4 regions of the Streptomyces sp. NPDC055966 genome follow, and region 1 is predicted to be linked to each of the others. Evidence: riboswitches for the same ligand, from Rfam matches in the RefSeq annotation. Region 1 holds a riboswitch; each other region holds the start of a gene.

The links. Region 1 has a riboswitch for cyclic di-AMP ahead of ACFC8N_RS07380 (transglycosylase family protein). Riboswitches for the same ligand answer to the same signal wherever they lie in the genome.
Region 2: linked by a shared signal. The riboswitch ahead of ACFC8N_RS06390 (M23 family metallopeptidase) and the one ahead of ACFC8N_RS07380 (transglycosylase family protein) in region 1 are both predicted to bind cyclic di-AMP.
Region 3: linked by a shared signal. The riboswitch ahead of ACFC8N_RS29160 (NlpC/P60 family protein) and the one ahead of ACFC8N_RS07380 (transglycosylase family protein) in region 1 are both predicted to bind cyclic di-AMP.
Region 4: linked by a shared signal. The riboswitch ahead of ACFC8N_RS37325 (transglycosylase SLT domain-containing protein) and the one ahead of ACFC8N_RS07380 (transglycosylase family protein) in region 1 are both predicted to bind cyclic di-AMP.

What each region holds. Positions count from the first base shown of each region.
Region 1 is NZ_JBHJYK010000003.1:106,240-111,010, reverse strand. Features, by position in the region: gene ACFC8N_RS07390 (cytochrome P450) at 1-981, shown strand, start outside; gene ACFC8N_RS07385 (transglycosylase family protein) at 1,174-2,277, shown strand; cyclic di-AMP (ydaO/yuaA leader) riboswitch at 2,460-2,634, shown strand; gene ACFC8N_RS07380 (transglycosylase family protein) at 2,639-3,355, shown strand; gene eno (phosphopyruvate hydratase) at 3,692-4,771, shown strand, end outside.
Region 2 is NZ_JBHJYK010000002.1:466,240-471,010, forward strand. Features, by position in the region: gene ACFC8N_RS06375 (GNAT family N-acetyltransferase) at 1-541, opposite strand, end outside; gene ACFC8N_RS06380 (HPr family phosphocarrier protein) at 718-999, shown strand; gene ACFC8N_RS06385 (GntR family transcriptional regulator) at 1,164-1,850, opposite strand; gene ACFC8N_RS06390 (M23 family metallopeptidase) at 2,069-2,809, opposite strand; cyclic di-AMP (ydaO/yuaA leader) riboswitch at 2,822-2,984, opposite strand; gene ACFC8N_RS06395 (pitrilysin family protein) at 3,195-4,565, opposite strand; gene ACFC8N_RS06400 (pitrilysin family protein) at 4,583-4,771, opposite strand, start outside.
Region 3 is NZ_JBHJYK010000015.1:68,717-73,487, forward strand. Features, by position in the region: gene ACFC8N_RS29145 (NlpC/P60 family protein) at 1-629, opposite strand, end outside; gene ACFC8N_RS29150 (hypothetical protein) at 1,105-1,458, shown strand; partial or broken gene ACFC8N_RS29155 (hypothetical protein) at 1,436-1,708, opposite strand; gene ACFC8N_RS29160 (NlpC/P60 family protein) at 1,797-2,996, opposite strand; cyclic di-AMP (ydaO/yuaA leader) riboswitch at 3,004-3,176, opposite strand; gene pcrA (DNA helicase PcrA) at 3,388-4,771, shown strand, end outside.
Region 4 is NZ_JBHJYK010000022.1:121,679-126,449, reverse strand. Features, by position in the region: gene ACFC8N_RS37340 (ATP-grasp domain-containing protein) at 1-173, shown strand, start outside; gene ACFC8N_RS37335 (FAD-dependent oxidoreductase) at 228-1,466, shown strand; gene ACFC8N_RS37330 (HAD family hydrolase) at 1,619-2,425, shown strand; gene ACFC8N_RS37325 (transglycosylase SLT domain-containing protein) at 2,434-2,937, opposite strand; cyclic di-AMP (ydaO/yuaA leader) riboswitch at 2,942-3,122, opposite strand; gene ACFC8N_RS37320 (polyprenyl synthetase family protein) at 3,737-4,747, shown strand.

The DNA.
Region 1 (4,771 bases):
CTGGTCAGCAAGGCGTTCACACCCCGCCGTGTCGCCGAGTTCGCGCACCGGGTGCAGGAGCTGACCGACCAGCTCATCGACCGCTTCGCGGAAAGGGGGTCCGCCGACCTCATCCACGAGTTCGCCTTCCCCCTGCCCATCTACGCCATCTGCGACATGCTCGGCGTCCCGCGCGAGGACCAGGACGACTTCCGGGACTGGGCGGGGATGATGATCCGGCACGGCGGAGGCCCGCGCGGCGGGGTCGCGCGGTCGGTCAAGAAGATGCGCGGCTACCTCGCCGAGCTGATCCACAAGAAGCGCGAGGCGCTGCCCGCCGAGCCCGCGCCCGGCGAGGACCTGATCTCCGGCCTCATCCGCGCCTCCGACCACGGCGAGCACCTCACCGAGAACGAGGCCGCCGCCATGGCCTTCATCCTCCTGTTCGCCGGTTTCGAGACCACGGTGAACCTGATCGGCAACGGCACCTACGCCCTGCTCACCCACCCCGGGCAGCGCCGGCGGCTCCAGGACTCCCTGGCGCGCGGGGAGCGGGACCTGCTGGAGACCGGTATCGAGGAACTGCTGCGCTACGACGGCCCGGTGGAGCTGGCCACCTGGCGGTTCGCCACCGAGCCGCTCGTCATCGGAGGGCAGGACATCGCGCCCGGCGACCCGGTGCTCGTGGTGCTCGCGGCGGCCGACCGGGACCCGGAGCGGTTCGCCGAGCCGGACGTGCTGGACCTCTCCCGCCGGGACAACCAGCACCTCGGCTACGGCCACGGCATCCACTACTGCCTCGGCGCGCCGCTCGCCCGCCTGGAGGGCCAGAGCGCGCTCGCCACCCTGTTCACCCGGCTGCCCGACCTGCGGCTCGCCGCTGATCCGGCCGAGCTGCGCTGGCGCGGCGGGCTCATCATGCGGGGGCTGCGCACCCTGCCGGTCGAGTTCACCCCGGTCCCCGCCGGCGGGGGAACCGCCGCTGCCGCACAAGCGTCGTAGGGGTGGGCGAAACCGGCGTAACGGCCTCGTGGGAAACGAAACATGACAGGGATTCAACCCTGTGATCTTCACGTGATCTGCGCGGCATTAACTTGTGACAAGTGATCGTGTGCCGATACGTTCACCCATCAGCGTGGCGACCGGCACCGTCCGCCGCCGCGCCGGTCCTGCTGTCGCACGAAAGGCTTCCGCATGCTCACCGGGAACGGTCGTCACCGTCGCCCCCGTCAGGCTCCGGCCCTCCTCGTCGCGGCCGGCGTGACCGGCTCCGCCATCGCCATCCCGCTGCTCGGCGCCGCGAGCGCCCACGCGGCCGACGGCACCACGTGGGACAAGGTCGCCGAGTGCGAGAGCGGCGGCTCCTGGAGCCAGAACAGCGGCAACGGGTACTACGGCGGTCTCCAGATATCGCAGGACGACTGGGACAAGTACGGCGGCACGCAGTACGCCGACAGCGCCGACCAGGCCAGCCGCAACCAGCAGATCGCCGTCGCCGAGAAGATCCTCGCCGACCAGGGCACCAAGCCGTGGACCATGTGCGCGCTGACCGCCGGGCTGACCTCCAACTCGGGTTCGGTCGAGGTCGACACGGGCGTCGGGAACTCCGGGAGCGGCAAGAGCTCGGGTGGCGACTCCGGATCGACGAACGGTTCCGACTCGTCCGGTCTGTCGGACTCGTCCGGGTCCGACTCGGGTTCCGGGGACGGGTCGGGCGCCCACTCCGGCTCGAAGTCCGGCTCCGGCGCGGACGCTTCCTCGGATGCCGGTGCCACGCCCGGACCGAGCGCGAGTGACGGGGGTGGCAAGGAGTCGGGCGCGTCGCACGGCTCCAAGGGTGCAGGCAGCCACAAGTCCGACAAGGGCGACAAGGCGGGCACATCCGGTTCCGGTGGCTCCATCGGGTCCTCCGGTGGCGGAGGCGCGCAGGGCGGCGACAGCTCGCCCAGCGCCACCCCCGGGACCGACGAGTCGGACAATTACCCGCAGAGCACCGGTTCCTGGAGCCTCGTCGACACGGGAGCGCTCAGCAGTGGCGGACGTCACCGCGGCGGAAGTGCGGACGAAAACGTGACAAACGGTCAGGATGCCGCGTCCTCGGGCCGCCACGCGGGCCACCGGACGAACACCTATACGGTCCGTGAGGGCGACACGCTCGCCTCCATCGCTGGCTCTCTCGGTGTCGACGGCGGATGGCGCGCGCTCTATGACGGCAACAAGAAGGTGATAGGGGCCGACCCGAACCAGATCACCGCCGGTCAGACCCTGGAAGTCGGTAACGAAAAGGACGCGGAGTAAGGCGAGTTGGCGCCCCGCTTGATCGCTAATGTCCGTTTTGGCGAAAGTGTGGGATGAGTCTCAGAAGCCCTGATCGTCTTTGAAATTCCGTCGATCGCCTGTCTACGGTCAGGACCGCTCGTCACCACGAGCCCCGGCTGCCGCAACGCCGAATCCTGCCAGCGGCCGTCCGGGAACAGTCGTCGCGTCAAGCGCCGTAGGCAGGAGCGGGGGACCCAAGGTAGGCGCTGGAACCGGCAGTTGACGCCGGATCCGGCTTGGGGTGAAGCCGCAGGCCCGCGACAGCGGGCGTGCGGCCGGGCAACTCAACCGGCCCGAACCCGACAGCTCACCTCGCAGGCGTCGGTGAGGGGATCGATCCATGCTGTTTTCCGGCAAGGGCAAGCACCGTCGTCCGTCCAAGGCCGTCCGCGTCGTCGCGCTGGCCGGTGTCACCGGTGCCGCCGTCGCCGCCCCGCTGATGGCGGCCGGCAACGCCTCCGCCGCCACCGCCTCCGAGTGGGACGCGGTCGCCCAGTGCGAGTCGGGTGGCAACTGGTCCATCAGCACCGGCAACGGCTTCTACGGCGGCCTCCAGTTCTCCGCCTCCACCTGGGCCGCGTACGGCGGCACCGCCTACGCCTCGACCGCCAACCAGGCCACCAAGGCGCAGCAGATCGCCGTCGCCGAGAAGGTCCTCGCCTCGCAGGGCAAGGGTGCCTGGCCGGTCTGCGGCACGGGCCTGTCCTCCGCCCCGTACAACGGCTCCGCCCCGAGCACCGGCTCCGGCTCCACCGGCAGCGGCTCGGCGGGCAGCGGTTCCTCCGGCAGCGCCACCACCCGCTCCGCCGACCAGCAGGCCGCCACCCGCTCCACCGAGCGCACGGCCCCGAAGGCGAGCAAGACCGTCACCACCCCGACCGGCAAGAAGGTCAAGAAGGGCGACGGCGAGTACAAGGTCGTCAAGGGCGACACCCTCAGCTCCATCGCCGAGAAGCACCACGTCGCCGGCGGCTGGCAGAAGCTGTTCCAGCTGAACAAGGACATCGTCGACAACGCCGACCTCATCTTCCCCGGTCAGCAGCTGCACCTGAAGTGACATCCGGCTCCGGCCGGACGCACAGCGCCCTCACATCCCCACCCCCCACACCGAGGACCCCGTGAGGGTCACCCCCGTCCCCACGGGCTCCCCGTCCCGGCGCGTGTTCCCCCGTACGCGCCGGGACGGGGCTTTCTGTTTCCCCGCTCTTCAGCCGGGCCTCATCGACAGCCCCCTTTGTTCCGAGGGTGAACAATGGGTACCGTCTGCATGTCCCACCGCGTTCACGGGGCGGTCGGTCGCGGGCCGATCCCCCGGAGACGGTTAGGCTCTAGTCGCACGGCGCAGCCGCAAGGCACACCGCCCCGCACTTCCAGCGTCACATCCAAGAAGGAGATGCTCGTGCCGTCCATCGACGTCGTCGTAGCCCGGGAAATCCTGGACTCCCGAGGCAACCCCACGGTCGAGGTCGAGGTCGGCCTCGACGACGGCAGCACGGGTCGTGCCGCCGTTCCGTCGGGCGCCTCGACCGGTGCCTTCGAGGCCATCGAGCTGCGCGACGGTGACCCGAACCGCTACCAGGGCAAGGGCGTCGAGAAGGCCGTCCTCGCCGTCATCGAGCAGATCGGCCCGGAGCTGGTCGGCTACGACGCCACCGAGCAGCGCCTGATCGACCAGGCCATGTTCGACCTGGACGCCACCGACAACAAGGGCTCCCTCGGCGCCAACGCCATCCTCGGCGTCTCCCTCGCCGTCGCCCACGCCGCCTCCGAGGCCAGCGACCTGCCGCTGTTCCGCTACCTGGGCGGCCCGAACGCGCACCTGCTGCCGGTGCCGATGATGAACATCCTCAACGGCGGCTCGCACGCGGACTCCAACGTGGACATCCAGGAGTTCATGATCGCTCCGATCGGCGCGGAGTCCTTCTCCGAGGCGCTGCGCTGGGGCGCGGAGGTCTACCACACGCTGAAGAAGGTCCTGAAGTCCAAGGGCCTGTCCACCGGCCTGGGCGACGAGGGCGGCTTCGCCCCGAACCTGGAGTCGAACCGCGCCGCCCTCGACCTCATCCTGGAGGCGATCAAGGAGGCCGGTTACGTCCCCGGCCAGCAGATCGCCCTCGCGCTCGACGTCGCCGCCTCCGAGTTCTACAAGGACGGCAAGTACCTCTTCGAGGGCAAGGAGCGCTCCGCCGCCGAGATGACGGAGTACTACGAGGAGCTCGTCTCCGCGTACCCGCTCGTCTCCATCGAGGACCCGCTGTTCGAGGACGACTGGGCCGGCTGGAAGGTCATCACCGACCGCCTCGGCGACAAGGTCCAGCTCGTCGGCGACGACCTGTTCGTCACCAACCCCGAGCGCCTCGCCCGCGGCATCGAGGAGGGCACCGCCAACGCCCTGCTGGTCAAGGTCAACCAGATCGGCTCGCTGACCGAGACCCTGGACGCCGTCGAGCTGGCCCAGCGCAGCGGCTTCAAG
Region 2 (4,771 bases), on a different contig from region 1:
CGACGCCGTCCTCGAAGCTGCGCTTCTGGGTGTACCCGGCGTCCGTGAACACCTTGATCATCTTGGTGTTGGCGGGCAGCACCTCGGCGGCGAAGCGGCGGATGCCCCGCTCGCGCGCGACGGCCGCGATGTGCTCCAGCAGGGCGGAGGCGACTCCGCGGCCCTGGTGGGCGTCCTGCACGAGGAAGGCGACCTCGGCCTCGTCGGCCGGCACGGAGGCGGGCATGCCGTCGGCGCCGATGCGGTCGTAGCGTACGGTGGCGATGAACTCGCCGCCGATGGTGGCCGCGAGTCCCACCCGGTCCACAAAGTCGTGGTGCGTGAAGCGGTGGACGTCCTTGGCGGACAGTCGTGGGTACGGCGCGAAGAAGCGGTAGTACTTCGACTCGTCCGAGACCTGCTCGTAGAAGCTGACCAGGCGGTCGGCGTCATCAATGGTGATGGGCCGGATGCGCGCGGTACCCCCGTCGCGCAGCACCACGTCCGCCTCCCAGTGGGCGGGGTACTCGTACCGGTCCTGCCGGTCCGCCGAGCTCTGCATGGGCCCCAGAGTACGGCTCGCGTCCGACAACGGCGCGAGGCAGTCTGTGGGGGACGGAAGTCGGATCGAGGCCGCGGTCCGATGTCACACCGGAGGGGACGAGGGTCCGCTCCGGACACGCTTCGCGATATGGGAAACTGGTCTAGACAACCCTGAACACCGAAGGGCAGCAACACATGGCTGAGCGCCGCGTCAACGTCGGCTGGGCCGAGGGCCTCCACGCCCGCCCCGCCTCCATCTTCGTCCGAGCCGCCACGGCCGCAGGCGTCCCGGTGACGATCGCCAAGGCTGACGGCAACCCCGTCAACGCGGCCTCCATGCTGGCCGTCCTGGGTCTGGGCGCCCAGGGTGGCGAGGAGATCGTCCTCGCCTCCGACGCCGAGGGCGCGGACATCGCCCTGGAGCGTCTGGCCAAGCTGGTCTCCGAGGGCCTGGAGGAGCTGCCCGAGACCGTCTGATCCGGCCCCGCCCGGAACACGGAACACCGAAGCCGCGTCGCCCTTTCCGGGGCGGCGCGGCTTCGCCGTTTGGCACGGTCTTCCACAATGCGTGAACACACCTGAATTCAGGCAGCAAGAATACACCGCCACCGAATTACTCTTCTTTGTATACGGCGCTCGTGTTAATGACGCAGGCCGGTCATGTTTACGGCGTGTTGCGAAGTCCTCACACCCTCGCCGCCGGCAGAAAAGCGAAGCCGGTGCGCGGCCGTCGCGCGCTCGCCGTGCAGAGCCGTGAGCGCCCGCGCGCGCTCGCCGTCGCCGCGCGCCACCGCGTCCACGATCGCGCCGTGCTCCGCCCAGGACTCGACCGGGGTCGGCAGCGCCTCCACCGCGTACATCCAGGCGATCTTGTGGCGCAACTGGGTCAGCATCGAGGTCAGCGAGGGGCTCGCGCAGGCCTGGGCGAGCGTCTCGTGGAACCAGCCGCCCAGTGACCGAAGATCCTCGCTGCTGCCCCGCCTGGCCCGCTCCTGGCCCAGTCTGACCAGGCCGCGCAGCACCTTCAGATGTGCCTCCGTGCGCCGCTGCGCGGCTCGGGCGGCGCCGAGCGGCTCCAGGAGCATCCGCATCTCCAGCAGGTCGGCCGCCTCCTGCTCGGTCGGCTCGGCCACGCACGCGCCCGCGTGCCGGCGCGTCACCACGAAGCCCTCCGCCTCCAGCGTGCGCAGGGCCTCGCGGACGGGGACGCGCGAGACGCCGTAGCGGCGGGCCAGGACTTCCTCGGTGAGGCGGCTGCCGCGCTCGTGGACACCGGCGACGATGTCGTCCCGGATCGCTGTGCATACCGAGTGCGCCGGAATACGCATGACCGACCTCCGCCTTAATCCCCGTGACACGTCGACGATGGACGCGTGTTCCGTGACTCTATTGCAATGAGCCAGAATTTCCGACGGCGGGCCGGAATCCATGGATATTTTTTGGACAGCGACTCCCGTAAGCGCACCGAGGACACCGTGGAAAAACGACGAAAGCCCCGGCTCGGTGAGCCGGGGCTTCGGATGCCGTGTCTCGTGCGCCGTGCGCGTCAGACGTTCACGCCGTGCTCGCGGAGATAGGCGACCGGGTCGACGTCCGAGCCGTAGTCGGGGGTCGTACGGGCCTCGAAGTGCAGGTGCGGTCCGGTGACGTTGCCGGTCGCGCCGGACAGGCCTATCTGCTCGCCCGGGGTGACCTGTTGGCCCACCGTGACGCCGAGGGACGACAGGTGGCCGTACTGGGTGTACATGCCGTCGGCCATCCGGATCACGATCTGGTTGCCGTACGCGCCGCCCCAGCCGGTGGAGACGACGGTGCCGGAGCCGACCGCGTGGACGGGCGTGCCGCTGGCCGCGTGGAAGTCGATGCCGGTGTGGGAACCGGAGGACCACAGGGAACTGCTGGCCTTGTAGCCCGTGGAGACGTACGAGTCCGCGATCGGGGCGACGAAGCGGTTCAGCCGCTCGCGCTCCGCCTCGCGTGCGGCGCGGGCCTTGGTCTCGTGGATCTCCTGGGCCCGCCGGGCCGCGGCCTCCTCGGCCGCCTTCTGCGCGGCGGCCTGCCGCTGGGCGGCTGCCTGCGCGTCGATCTGCTCGGCGATGTCGTCGCCCACGCTGATCACCGGGGTGAGGCCGGTCTGCTCGACGGAGTTCTGGGCGGCGGACGCGGGGGAGGCCGCGAGGGTGCCGATGACACCGGTGGTGAGGGCCGCGACGCCGGCCGCCTGAGCGGCGGTGCGCGTGACCCGGCCGGGCTTGCGGTGCTTCCCGGTGGCGCACATGAACGCCATGGAGTGGCTGGTCCTTTCCTTCCCTCTCGCCTACCGGGTTAGCTGACGGGTTCGGAGCAGGAAGGTCTCCTACGGCCCCCACGCGCACGCGTGGGCGTCCGATTCACCCCAGGGGACGTTGTGGGTCCCCGGCTCCCCTGGCTCGCGCCGTACGGGGACTCGGCGATGGCTGTCCGGTGCCGCGGGTGCGGCGCACTGCCTGACGAACAGCCCGGACGACGCTAGGCGGGCCTGCCGCCGGTCCCCAAACCGAACCGGGCTTTTGTAGCGCATCCCACAGGGCAGACAGGCAACCTCCGTCCCAAATCGGGCATCTGGGGAAGGGCGCGGAACGACGAGGGGCCCTGACGGCCCGTAGGCGGTCAGGGCCCCACGCGTGCGTGCCCTACTCGGCCGCGACCACGCTGACTTCGCCGATGCCGAGCGCCTCCACCGGCGCCTTGATCTGCGAGGCGTCACCGACGAGGACGGTCACCAGGCCGTCCACCGGGAAGGCGTTCACGACGGCGGCCGTGGCCTCCACCGTGCCCGTGGCGGCCAGCTGCCGGTACAGCGTCGCCTGGAAGTCGTCGGGCAGATGCTGCTCGACCTGGTCGGCCAGCGTGCTCGCGACGGCCGCCGCCGTCTCGTACTTGAGCGGCGCGACCCCGACGAGGTTCTGGACGGCCACGTCCCGCTCGGCGTCGGTCAGTCCCTCCGCCGCGAGGGTGCGCAGCACCTTCCACAGGTCGTCCAGCGCGGGACCGGTGTTCGGCGTGTCCACCGAGCCGCTGATGGCGAGCAGGGAGGCACCCGTGCCGTCCGCGGCGGACCGCAGGACCTGGCCGAAGGCACGCACACCGTAGGTGTAGCCCTTCTCCTCGCGCAGGACGCGGTCCAGGCGGGAGGTGAGGGTGCCGCCCAGGCAGTACGTGCCGAGCACCTGCGCGGGCCACACGCGGTCGTGCCGGTCGGGGCCCACGCGGCCGATCAGCAGCTGCGTCTGGACCGCACCGGGCCGGTCCACGATGACCACGCGGCCGGTGTCGTCGGCGCTCACGGCCGGCACGGGCCGGGGCTGCCCCGGGGTACCGCTCCAGGCACCCAGGGTGTCGCCGAGCAGGGCGTCCAGGTCGATGCCGGTGAAGTCGCCGACCACGACCGTGGTGGCCGTCGAGGGGCGCACATGGCGGTCGTAGAAGGCGCGTACGGCGGCCGCGTCGATCTTCTCGACCGTCTCCTCGGTGCCCTGGCGCGGACGCGACATGCGCGAGGTGGCCGGGAACAGCTCCTTGGACAGCTCCTTGGCGGCCCGGCGGGTGGGGTTGGCCAGCTCGTGCGGGATCTCGTCCAGGCGGTTGCGGACCAGCCGTTCGACCTCGCTCTCGGCGAACGCGGGCGCGCGCAGGGCGTCGGCGAGCAGGCCGAGGCCCTTGGCGAGGCGGGAGGCGGGCACCTCCAGGCTGATGCGGACACCGGAGTGGTCGGCGTGCGCGTCGAGCGTGGCGCCCGCACGCTCCAGCTCGGCCGCGAACTCCTCGGCGGAGTGCTGGTCGGTGCCCTCGGAGAAGGCCCGCGCCATGATCGTGGCGACGCCGTCCAGACCGGCCGGCTCGGCGTCCAGGGGCGCGTCGAGCAGCACCTCGACGGCGACGACCTGCTGGCCGGGGCGGTGGCAGCGCAGCACCGTCAGGCCGTTGTCGAGCGCCGCGCGCTCGGGGGCCGGGAACGCCCACGGCTTGGCCTCGCCGGGCCGCGGCTGAGGGTGGAAGTCCATGCTGGCGAGCTGCTCGGTCACTTGGCCGTCTCCTCGTTCTCGTTGCCGGCCTCTACGGTCGCTTCCTGCTCCGGGTCCTCGGGCACGTCGGCGTCGGGGGCCGCTTCCGGGGACTTCGGCTCGTAGACGAGGACCGCGCGGTTGTCGGGGCGCAGGCGGGCCTTGGCGACCTCCTGGACCTCCTCGGCGGTCACCGCCAGGACGCG
Region 3 (4,771 bases), on a different contig from region 1:
TCGCCGGTGACCGCGGACCGCTGCCGCGGCGTGAGCCGCGCCAGCAGCCGCCGGGCCTCGCCCAGTTTGCCGGTGATCGTCGTCTTCTGACGCCGCAGCTCCGCCTGCCGGGAGCGCAACGACGTCAGCTGGACGCGCGCCGCGCCGCGCAACTGCTCGATCTCCCACAGCTGTTCGCGCACCCGGGACACGGCGGCGGCCTGCTGGTCACCGGCCCGCTCGGCGAACGCGGCGTCGGCCAGGTACCGGTCGGGGTTGTCGGAGAGGGCCAGCTGCCAGGCGGGGGAGAAGCCGCCGGCGCGGTACTGCGCCGTGGCGAACGAACCGAGCGCCTCCCGGGCCGAGTTGAGGCCGTCCTGCTTGCGGGCGGTCTCGTCGCGCAGGGCGTTGAGCCTGCGCCGGGTGCTGTCCGCCGCCTCCTTGGCACCGTCGTACTTCTCGGTCGCGGCCTCGGCCTGCTGGTACAGCGCGTCCACCCTGGCCTTCACCTGTGCCGGTGTCGGCGGGGGCTCGGCGTGCGCCGAACCGCCGAAGCCCGTCGCGGTGGCCGCGCCCGTCAGGGCGAGCGTGGCAGCGGTCCGGGCCGTGGGGCCGATCGGGCGTTGCCGGGGCTTGCGGTGCGCTGCCACCTGGACTGTCACGTCCTTCCGTGCGACTCGACACGATCCGACGGCCGAGCGGTCCGTGGGCCGTGCGGTCCGGCCCAGCGGTGCCTGCGTCCGGCGGTGGCCCGCACAGGGGGAACGGGCCGCCGCCGGACCCTTCTCGGCGGTGGTGCCCGGCCGCCGCCCCTGGCCCGGGCGGTGATGGGGAGCCGGTCACCTGGGGGAGGACGCTAGGCCGGAGTGTGACGGGTAGGTAACGCAGTGTACGGAACTGGCGTCGACAGATCGGTAGGTGACCGTACGTGATCGTGCGGCCGGTCCGGAGTCGTCCCCTTCACGTGGCGTGGTGACCGATGCGCGGAAAGCGGAACAGGCGGGAGGCGTGAGGTGCTATGGGCCGCATATATGCAAGATCCGCAGCGGTGGACGGCCGGGTGCGGACGGCTGTGCCAGGGCCCGGTGGCGAGGGACCGCATCGCCCTGATTAGGCTCCGGCCTCATGGACGTACTCATCCATCTCTTCGTCGGCCTGCACATCATCGGCATCGCGGCGCTGCTCGGCGGTTTCCTCACCCAGATGAAGGCGATGGGCCAGGGCACGGCCCGCTTCGTCCCCGGGATGCTGCACGGCGCGCTCACCATGCTCGTCACCGGAGTGGTGCTGGTCGGCCTCAACCAGGCCGGTGACCACCACATCAACACCATCAAGATCGGTCTGAAGCTGGCCCTGCTGATCGTGATCCTCGGCCTGGTCTACGTCAAGCGCGACGAGGAGAAGGTCGAGAAGGGTGCCTTCGGCGTCGTCGGCCTGCTGACCATGGCGAACATCTTCATCGCCGTCCTGTGGACCTGACGGCCGTCCCTCCCGCCGTACGGGCCGCGCGCACCGCTCCGGCGCCGACCGCGAGCCACGCCGCCACCGCCACCCACACCAGCACCCGCCCCGGCCACCGGAGCCACGGGAGTCGCACGGCGGCCGCGACGGAAAGCGTCGCAGCCGCCGTCATCCCCATCGGGAACACCGTCGACCACCGCCGTACGTCGTAGCCGGGCCGGGGCCGCGCCGCCTCGGCCGCCGGCAGGACGACGTACCAGGCCAGGTCCGGGACGCGGAGCCGAGGCGCGAGAACAGCCGGTACGCGCGCGTGGCCGGGAAACGCCGGTACGCGCGCGTGGGCACCGGTGCGGAGATCAGCCCGGGCGGACCACGCTGTGGATGATCGATTCTCCGCCGTAGTACACCGACTCCTCGCGGACGTAGGCGCCCGGCTTGGGGGCGTGGATCATCATGCCGTTGCCGATGTAGAGGCCGACGTGGCTGATGTCGTCGTAGAAGAAGATCAGGTCGCCCGGGCGCGCGTCCGCCAGGGAGACCGTGGTGCCGGCGTTCACCTGGTCGTACGTGGTGCGCGGGAGCGCGACGCCGGCTGCCTTCCATGCGGCCTGGGTCAGGCCCGAGCAGTCGTAGGAGCCCGGCCCGGTGGCGCCCCACACGTACGGCTTGCCGATCTGGGCGCGGGCGAAGGCGAGGGCCTTCTCGGCCTTCGTGTCGTACGAACCGGACGAGCCGGAGGATCCCGAGGACCCCGAAGAGGTGGAACCCGTCGAGCCCGTGGACGTGGACCCGCCGGAGCCGGACGACGACGAGCCGGACGAACTGCTCTGCTGCTTGGCCCGGGCCGCGGCCTGCTGCTTCGCCAGCTCGGCCGCCTTGCGCGCCGCCTCCTGCTGCTTGGCCTGTTCGATCTGCGCGAGTCGCGCCTTCTCCTGGGCCGTCAGTTGCGAGAGCAGTTCGCGCGCGGAGGCGAGCTTCTTCTGGACGGTCGTCTTGGCCGTCTGGAGGTCCTGCTGCGAGGTGGTCAGCGTCTGGAGGCTCTCGGCGGCCTCCCGCCGCTTCTTCATCGTGGCGGCCTGATCGCCGATGTAGGCGTCGACCGCGCTCTTCTCGCGCGTGGTCAGCCGGTTCATCAGCTGGGTCTGGTCGAAGTAGTCCTGCGGGTCGTTCGCCAGCAGGAAGGTGGCCGTGCTCGGCGCGGCGGCGCCGGTGCGGTACTGGGCCGCGGCGAACGAACCCAGCTCCTCGCGGGCCTTGTTGAGGCTGTCGGTGCGGCGGGCGACCTCCTGGCGGAGGGCGTCGACGTGGCCGCGCTCCTTGCCGGTGCGCTCCTTGGCCGCGTCGTACTTCTCGGTCGCCGACTCCGCCTGCCGGTAGAGGTCGTCGACCTTCTTCTCCACCTCCTCCAGGCTCGGCCGGTTGTGGTCGGTGCCCGGGGCGGCCTCGGCGGTCTGGGACAGCATGGCTATGGAGGTGAGGGCGGCGGTGGCGAGAGCGGGGGTGCGTATACCCGCCGCGGTGGTCCCGCCGGGGCGCGGCTTGCGGTGCGACGCCAAGGGAGGCGACTCCTTCCAATGGTCCGCCTACCGGGTTAGCTGTCGGGTTCGGGCGGTGGTTCGGAAGGGTTGCCCTACGGCGTCGTCCCGGACGGGATTCGGCCGATTCACCCCAGGTTCGGTGGGTCCCCGGCTCCGGGTGCCCCGTACGGGACGGGCCGGACTCGGCGGGGGCCGCGCACGCGGCCCGACCGCAACCTAGCCAACTCGTGTGGCTAGTGTGAAGGTTGGTGCGTGATATGTCCGATACATTTTCGTGATCCGAGACCGGAATCACGTCCGGGTCATCGGGTGATTCCGCTGGGTAAGGGATGTTCGCCCCTTCGCCCGCGCGGTCTTCTTCCCGGGACGGCGACCGGTTGTCGGTGGGGCGCCCTAGACTCGGAGAGCGATGAGCAGCCTCTTTGACGACAGCTTCCTGGCGGACCTCCAGCCCCCGCGCGGGCGCGAGGAGGAGCCTCCGCCGCCGCCCGAGGACGATCACGCTCCGGAGCCGCTTCCGGACGATCTGTTCGGCGGGAAGTTCGACGTGCCGCCGGACCGGGATTCCTACTACCGCGACGGCGCCCCCCGCCCCGCACTCGACGCGGCGGCGCTGCTGGAGGGGCTGAACGACAACCAGCGCGCCGCGGTCGTCCACGCCGGCTCCCCCCTGCTCATCGTCGCCGGCGCCGGCTCCGGCAAGACCCGTGTGCTCACCCACCGCATCGCCCACCTGCTCGCCGAGCGGAGCGTGCACCCGGGCCAGATCCTCGCGATCACCTTCACCAACAAGGCCGCGGGCGAGATGAAGGAGCGCGTCGAGCAGCTCGTCGGCCCGCGCGCGCACGCGATGTGGGTGATGACCTTCCACAGCGCGTGCGTGCGCATCCTGCGGCGCGAGTCGAAGAAGCTCGGTTTCACGTCGTCGTTCTCGATCTACGACGCCGCCGACAGCAAGCGCCTGATGGCCCTGGTCTGCCGCGACCTGGACCTCGACCCCAAGCGCTTCCCGCCCAAGTCCTTCAGCGCCAAGATCAGCAATCTGAAGAACGAGCTGATCGACGAGGAGGACTTCGCCGCCCAGGCCGCCGACGGCTTCGAGAAGACCCTCGCCCAGGCCTACGCGCTCTACCAGTCCCGCCTCCGCGAGGCCAACGCGCTCGACTTCGACGACCTGATCATGACGACGGTCAATCTGCTGCGCGCCTTCCCGGACGTCGCCGAGCACTACCGCCGCCGCTTCCGGCACGTCCTGGTCGACGAGTACCAGGACACCAACCACGCCCAGTACGCACTGGTCCGCGAACTGGTCGGCACCGTCGAGCGCGCCGCCGAGGACGTCACCGAGGACGTCGCCGCCCCGCCGGGCGAGCACGACCTCCCGCCCGCCGAGCTGTGCGTCGTCGGTGACGCGGACCAGTCGATCTACGCCTTCCGGGGCGCGACGATCCGCAACATCCTCCAGTTCGAGGAGGACTACCCGAACGCGACGACGATCCTGCTGGAGCAGAACTACCGCTCCACCCAGACGATCCTGAGCGCCGCCAACGCGGTCATCGAGCGCAACGAGTCCCGCCGTCCGAAGAACCTGTGGACCAACGCCGGCCAGGGCGCCCGGATCACCGGCTACGTCGCCGACACCGAGCACGACGAGGCCCAGTTCGTCGCCGACGAGATAGACCGCCTGGTCGACGCGGGCGACGCCAAGGCGGGCGACGTGGCCGTCTTCTACCGCACCAACGCCCAGTCCCGTGTCTTCGAAGAGGTCTTCATCCGCGTCGGCCTGCCCTACA
Region 4 (4,771 bases), on a different contig from region 1:
ACACGACGCCGCACGCACCGGCGAAGGCGAGCGGGACGGAGCTGGCCTGGTTCGCGGGTGACGACCCGCTGCCGTTCCTCACGATGCTCGCCCGCTTCGTGCGCCCGGGCGCGAAGCACCTGTATCAGCTGTGGCGGACCAACCGCCGCGGCGGCAACACCTCCACGAAGTAGGCCAAGCCACCAAGACGAGCAAGAGTGGCGCACCGTGTCCTGGGGAGGGACTTCGTGACTCGACCGGTTGCAGTCATCGGGGCCGGGCCGTTCGGCCTGTCCACCGCCGCCCATCTCCGCGCGCGCGGCATCCCTGTCCGCGTCTTCGGCGACCCCATGGTCAGCTGGCGCGCCCACATGCCCGAGGGCATGCTCCTGAAGTCGACACCCGCCGCGTCGAGCCTGGACTGCCCGCAGCCCGGCCACACCCTCGCCGACTACTGCGACGCGGCCGGCATCCGCCGCCTGGTGGCTGACGAGGACATCATCCCGGTGGAGACCTTCGTCGCCTACGGCGAGTGGTTCCAGCAGAAGCTGCTGCCCGGCCTGGAGCGGGTGCGGGTCGTGTCCGTCGACCGTGACGCGCGCGGCGGCTTCGAACTCAAGCTGGACTCGGGAGAGCTGTGCACCGCGCGCGCGGTCGTCGTCGCCACCGGCCTGTCCGGCCTCGCCCACCTTCCGCCGGAACTCGCGGGCGCGGCACCCGACGGGCCTTCCGCCACCGGACCGCTCTCGCACAGCTCCCAGCACCACGACCTCGGGCGGTTCGCCGGCCGGGAGCTGATCGTCGTCGGCGCCGGCCAGTCCGCGCTGGAGACGGCCGCGCTCGCCGCCGAAGCCGGCGCACGCGTGCGCGTGGTCGCGCGCGGCCGCGGCCGGGTCGCCTTCGGCGCCCCGCCCTGGGAGCAGCCGAGGCTGCGCCCCGCATCCCCCTTCGGCCGCGCCTGGTCGCTGTGGGCGCTCAGCTACTACCCGCACCCCTACCGCCACCTGCCCGAGGCCGCCCGTCACTACCTGGTCCGCCGCGTCCTCGGACCGCTCGGCGCCTGGTGGCTGCGCGAGCGGTTCGACAGCGCCGTACAGGTGCAGGAAGTCGAGCGGATCGTCCGCGCGGAGGCGTCGGACGGCAGCCCCGTCCTCACCGTCCGCACGTTCTCCCGCTCCCGAACCGGCCCGCGCGGGCAGACCCCTGCCGACGGCGTGGAACGGCTCGCCGCCGACCACGTCATCGCGGCCACCGGCTACCGCGTCGACATCGCGGCGATGGACTTCCTCGGCCACGGCCTGCGCACCCGGCTGGCCGTGAGCCGCGGCGCGCCGAGGCTCGGCCCCGGCTGCGTCTCCTCCGTCCCCGGCCTGTACTTCACCGGCCTGCCGGCGGCGGCGTCGTACGGCCCGGTGATGCGCTTCGTGTGCGGCACGGAGTTCGCCTCGCCGCGACTGGCGAAGCACCTGGCGGCGGCCCACGGCTGACGAAGCGGCCGCATCCGGGGACGGCGACGGCATACAGGGGACCCCGACAGTGTCATCAGGCCGACGGCGGGCGCCACTTGGGGGTGATGAGCACGTAAGTACGCAGTACGGCAAGGTGAGTCGGACAGGCCCCGCGTCCGTATTCTCTGATCATGGCAGCCGCATACGCACTGATCGCCACTGACCTGGACGGCACGCTGCTGCGGGGCGACGACACGGTCTCCGACCGGTCGCTCGCCGCGCTCGCGCGGGCGGCGCGGGCCGGTGCCCGGCATCTGGTGGTGACGGGCCGTCCGGCCCCTCGGGTACGGCCGCTGCTCGCGCGCCTCGGCTGCGCGGGGCTCGCGGTGTGCGGACAGGGCGCGCAGGTCTACGACGCCGGGGGCGGGCGCCTGCTCTGGTCGGTCCGGCTGCACCGGGAACTGGCCGAGGAGGCGCTCGGCAAGATCGAGGCCGAGGTGGGGCAGGTCTACGCGGCCGTCGACCAGGACGGCGTCGACGGGCTCACGCTCATCGAGCCCGGCTACCGGATGCCGCACCCGACCCTGCCCTCGGTGCGGGTCGACCGGCGCGACGACCTGTGGCACAAGCCCATCAGCAAGGTGCTGCTGCGCCATGCCGCCCTGTCCGACGACGAGTTGGCGGCCGTCGCGCGCGCGGTGGTGGGTTCGCTCGCGACGGTCACCATGTCGGGGCCGGGGACCGTGGAGCTCCAGCCGTCCGGGGTGACCAAGGCGACCGGGCTGGCGCTCGCCGCGGAGCGGCTCGGCGTCGGTGCCCGACAGGCGCTGGCCTTCGGGGACATGCCCAACGACATCCCGATGTTCGACTGGGCCGGGCACGGGGTCGCCATGGCCGGCGCGCATCCCGAACTGAAGGCGGTGGCCGACGAGATCACCATGTCGAACGAGGACGACGGCGTCGCCGTCGTCCTCGAAAGACTGTTTCCGACCGGCTGACCGGTGTCTCAGTACGCGCTGTGGACGTTGTCGATCGAGCCGTAGCGCGCGGCGGCGTAGTTGCAGGCCGCGGTGATGTTCGCGACCGGGTCGTACGGGTCGAACGCGGTGCCGGTCACGTGGTAGGCCCGGAAGGTCGGGTCGATGACCTGGAGCAGGCCCTTGGACGGGATGCCGGCGGCGGCGTTGGAGTCCCAGTTGTTGATGGCCAGCGGGTTGCCGGAGGACTCCCGCATGATGTTGCGGAAGATGCCGTTGTAGGAGCCGGGGATGCCCTTCTGGGCCATGATCGAGAGGGACTCGCGGATCCAGCCGTCGAGGGTGTTCGTGTACCCGGACGTGTGGACGAGGGACGTGGTCGCGGCGGCCGTCGAGGGCGTGCTGGTGGCGGCGGAGGCGCTGGTGGCGCCGATGAGCGGCATCGCGAGGACGGCGGCACCGGTGCCGGCGACGGCGAGGGTGCGCATGAGACGGCTGGTGCGGGTACGGCTGTGCTGAGCGGCAGCAGACATGGGGAGTTCCTCTCCGGCGCCTGCGAGGTGAGCTGTCGGGTTCGGGCGGGGAGGTGCCCGGCCGTGCCTTCGCGAGAAGGCGCGGCTTCACCCCTAGCCGTTCCGGTGCGACGTGTGCCGACCGGTCCGGCGACTTACCTGGGTCCCCCGCTCCTGCCGTACGAATGAGTTCGCGGATGGTTGTGCGGGCGGCGGCAGGATTCGGCGTCCGCCCAGCGAGCCGGAACGTATGCGAGAGCACATGTCGGGAACAAGTGCCGGAATCACACAACGTCCTGTTTGACCTTGAACTGCACCCTATGTGGTGCTTGATCCTTTGCGGTTGCCAACCCTCAACTCGCGCGCCGGGCAAGGAGAACGGGCGGTTCGGCGGCCGGTGTGCGGACATGGGCGTCCGTGACCCAACTCACGAAGTATCAAATAGTCATAAAGGGGACATAGCGGATTTCAGGGACTCGCGCTCGGAGTGGCGCCGGTCGTGAAGGGGGACGTGGAAAGGGGGGTGGGCGAGGGATGGGGTGAGGGGTGGGTGTGAGATGGCCCGCGGGTGAGGGTGGAGCCGTTACTCCGCTCGCCCCTCGGTTCGCGACAAAGCGCAAGGTGTCCTGTTAAGTCGATGAATGTCCGTTCTTACCATCTGATCGAAAACAAAGCGGCCATGATCCAATAGCGCCCGGGCCGGACCGGTGGGCGCTATCGGTGATCGAAACAGGACCGGATACGCTGACTTGAGTGATGGCAGCGACCTATCGACAAACCGTGTAATCGCCAGCAGACACCAGCAGACAGGAGACCCCTCGTGACCGTCGTCGGGCCGTTCGGGCTGAGCGTGCGGGACCAGGCTCTCGAAGCCGATGTCCAGGCCGGATTGGCGGCTGTCGAGGAAGGCTTGCTCGAGGCCACCAAGAGCGAGGTCCCGTTCATCACGGAGGCCGCGCAGCACCTCGTACGGGCCGGCGGGAAGCGGTTCCGGCCGCTGCTCGTGATGCTCGCGGCGCAGTTCGGCGACCGCTACGCGCCGGGCATCGTGCCGTCGGCCGTCGTCGTGGAGCTGACCCACCTCGCCACGCTGTACCACGACGACGTCATGGACGAGGCGGCCGTGCGGCGCGGTGTGGACAGCGCCAACACCCGCTGGGGCAACTCCGTCGCGGTCCTCACCGGCGACTTCCTCTTCGCCCGTGCCTCCCAGATCCTCGCCGACCTCGGGCCCGAGGCGGTCCGGGTGCAGGCCCTCGCGTTCGAGCGGCTGGTCACGGGCCAGATCCTGGAGACCGCGGGCCCCTCGGACGGCCGCGACCCGGTCGAGCACTACCTGGACGTGCTCGGCGGCAAGACCGGCTCGCTGGTGGCGGTCTCGTGCCGGTTCGGCGCGATGATGTCGGGCGCCGACGAGACGGTCGTCGACGTCCTCACCCAGTACGGCGAGCGGCTCGGCGTCGCCTTCCAGCTCGCCGACGACGTCCTGGACATCGCCTCCGACTCGCACGAGTCCGGCAAGACCCCGGGCACCGACCTGCGCGAGGGCATCCCGACGCTGCCCGTACTCCGGCTGCGCGAGCGCGCGGCCCGGCTGGGGCTGCCCGAGGACCTCGCGCTGTGCGAGCTGTTGGACTCCGACCTCACCGACGACGCCCGGCACGCCGAGGCCCTGACCGCGCTGCGCGCGCACCCCGCGCTGGAGCAGGCCCGCCGCGACACCGTGCGTTATGCCGAGGAGGCCCGGGCCGCGCTGTCGCCGCTGCGGGACTGCGACGCCAAGGCGGCTCTGGTGGAGCTGTGCGACGCGGTGGTGCACCGCGCGGGCTGAGGCCCCGGGCCACCCACGACGGCG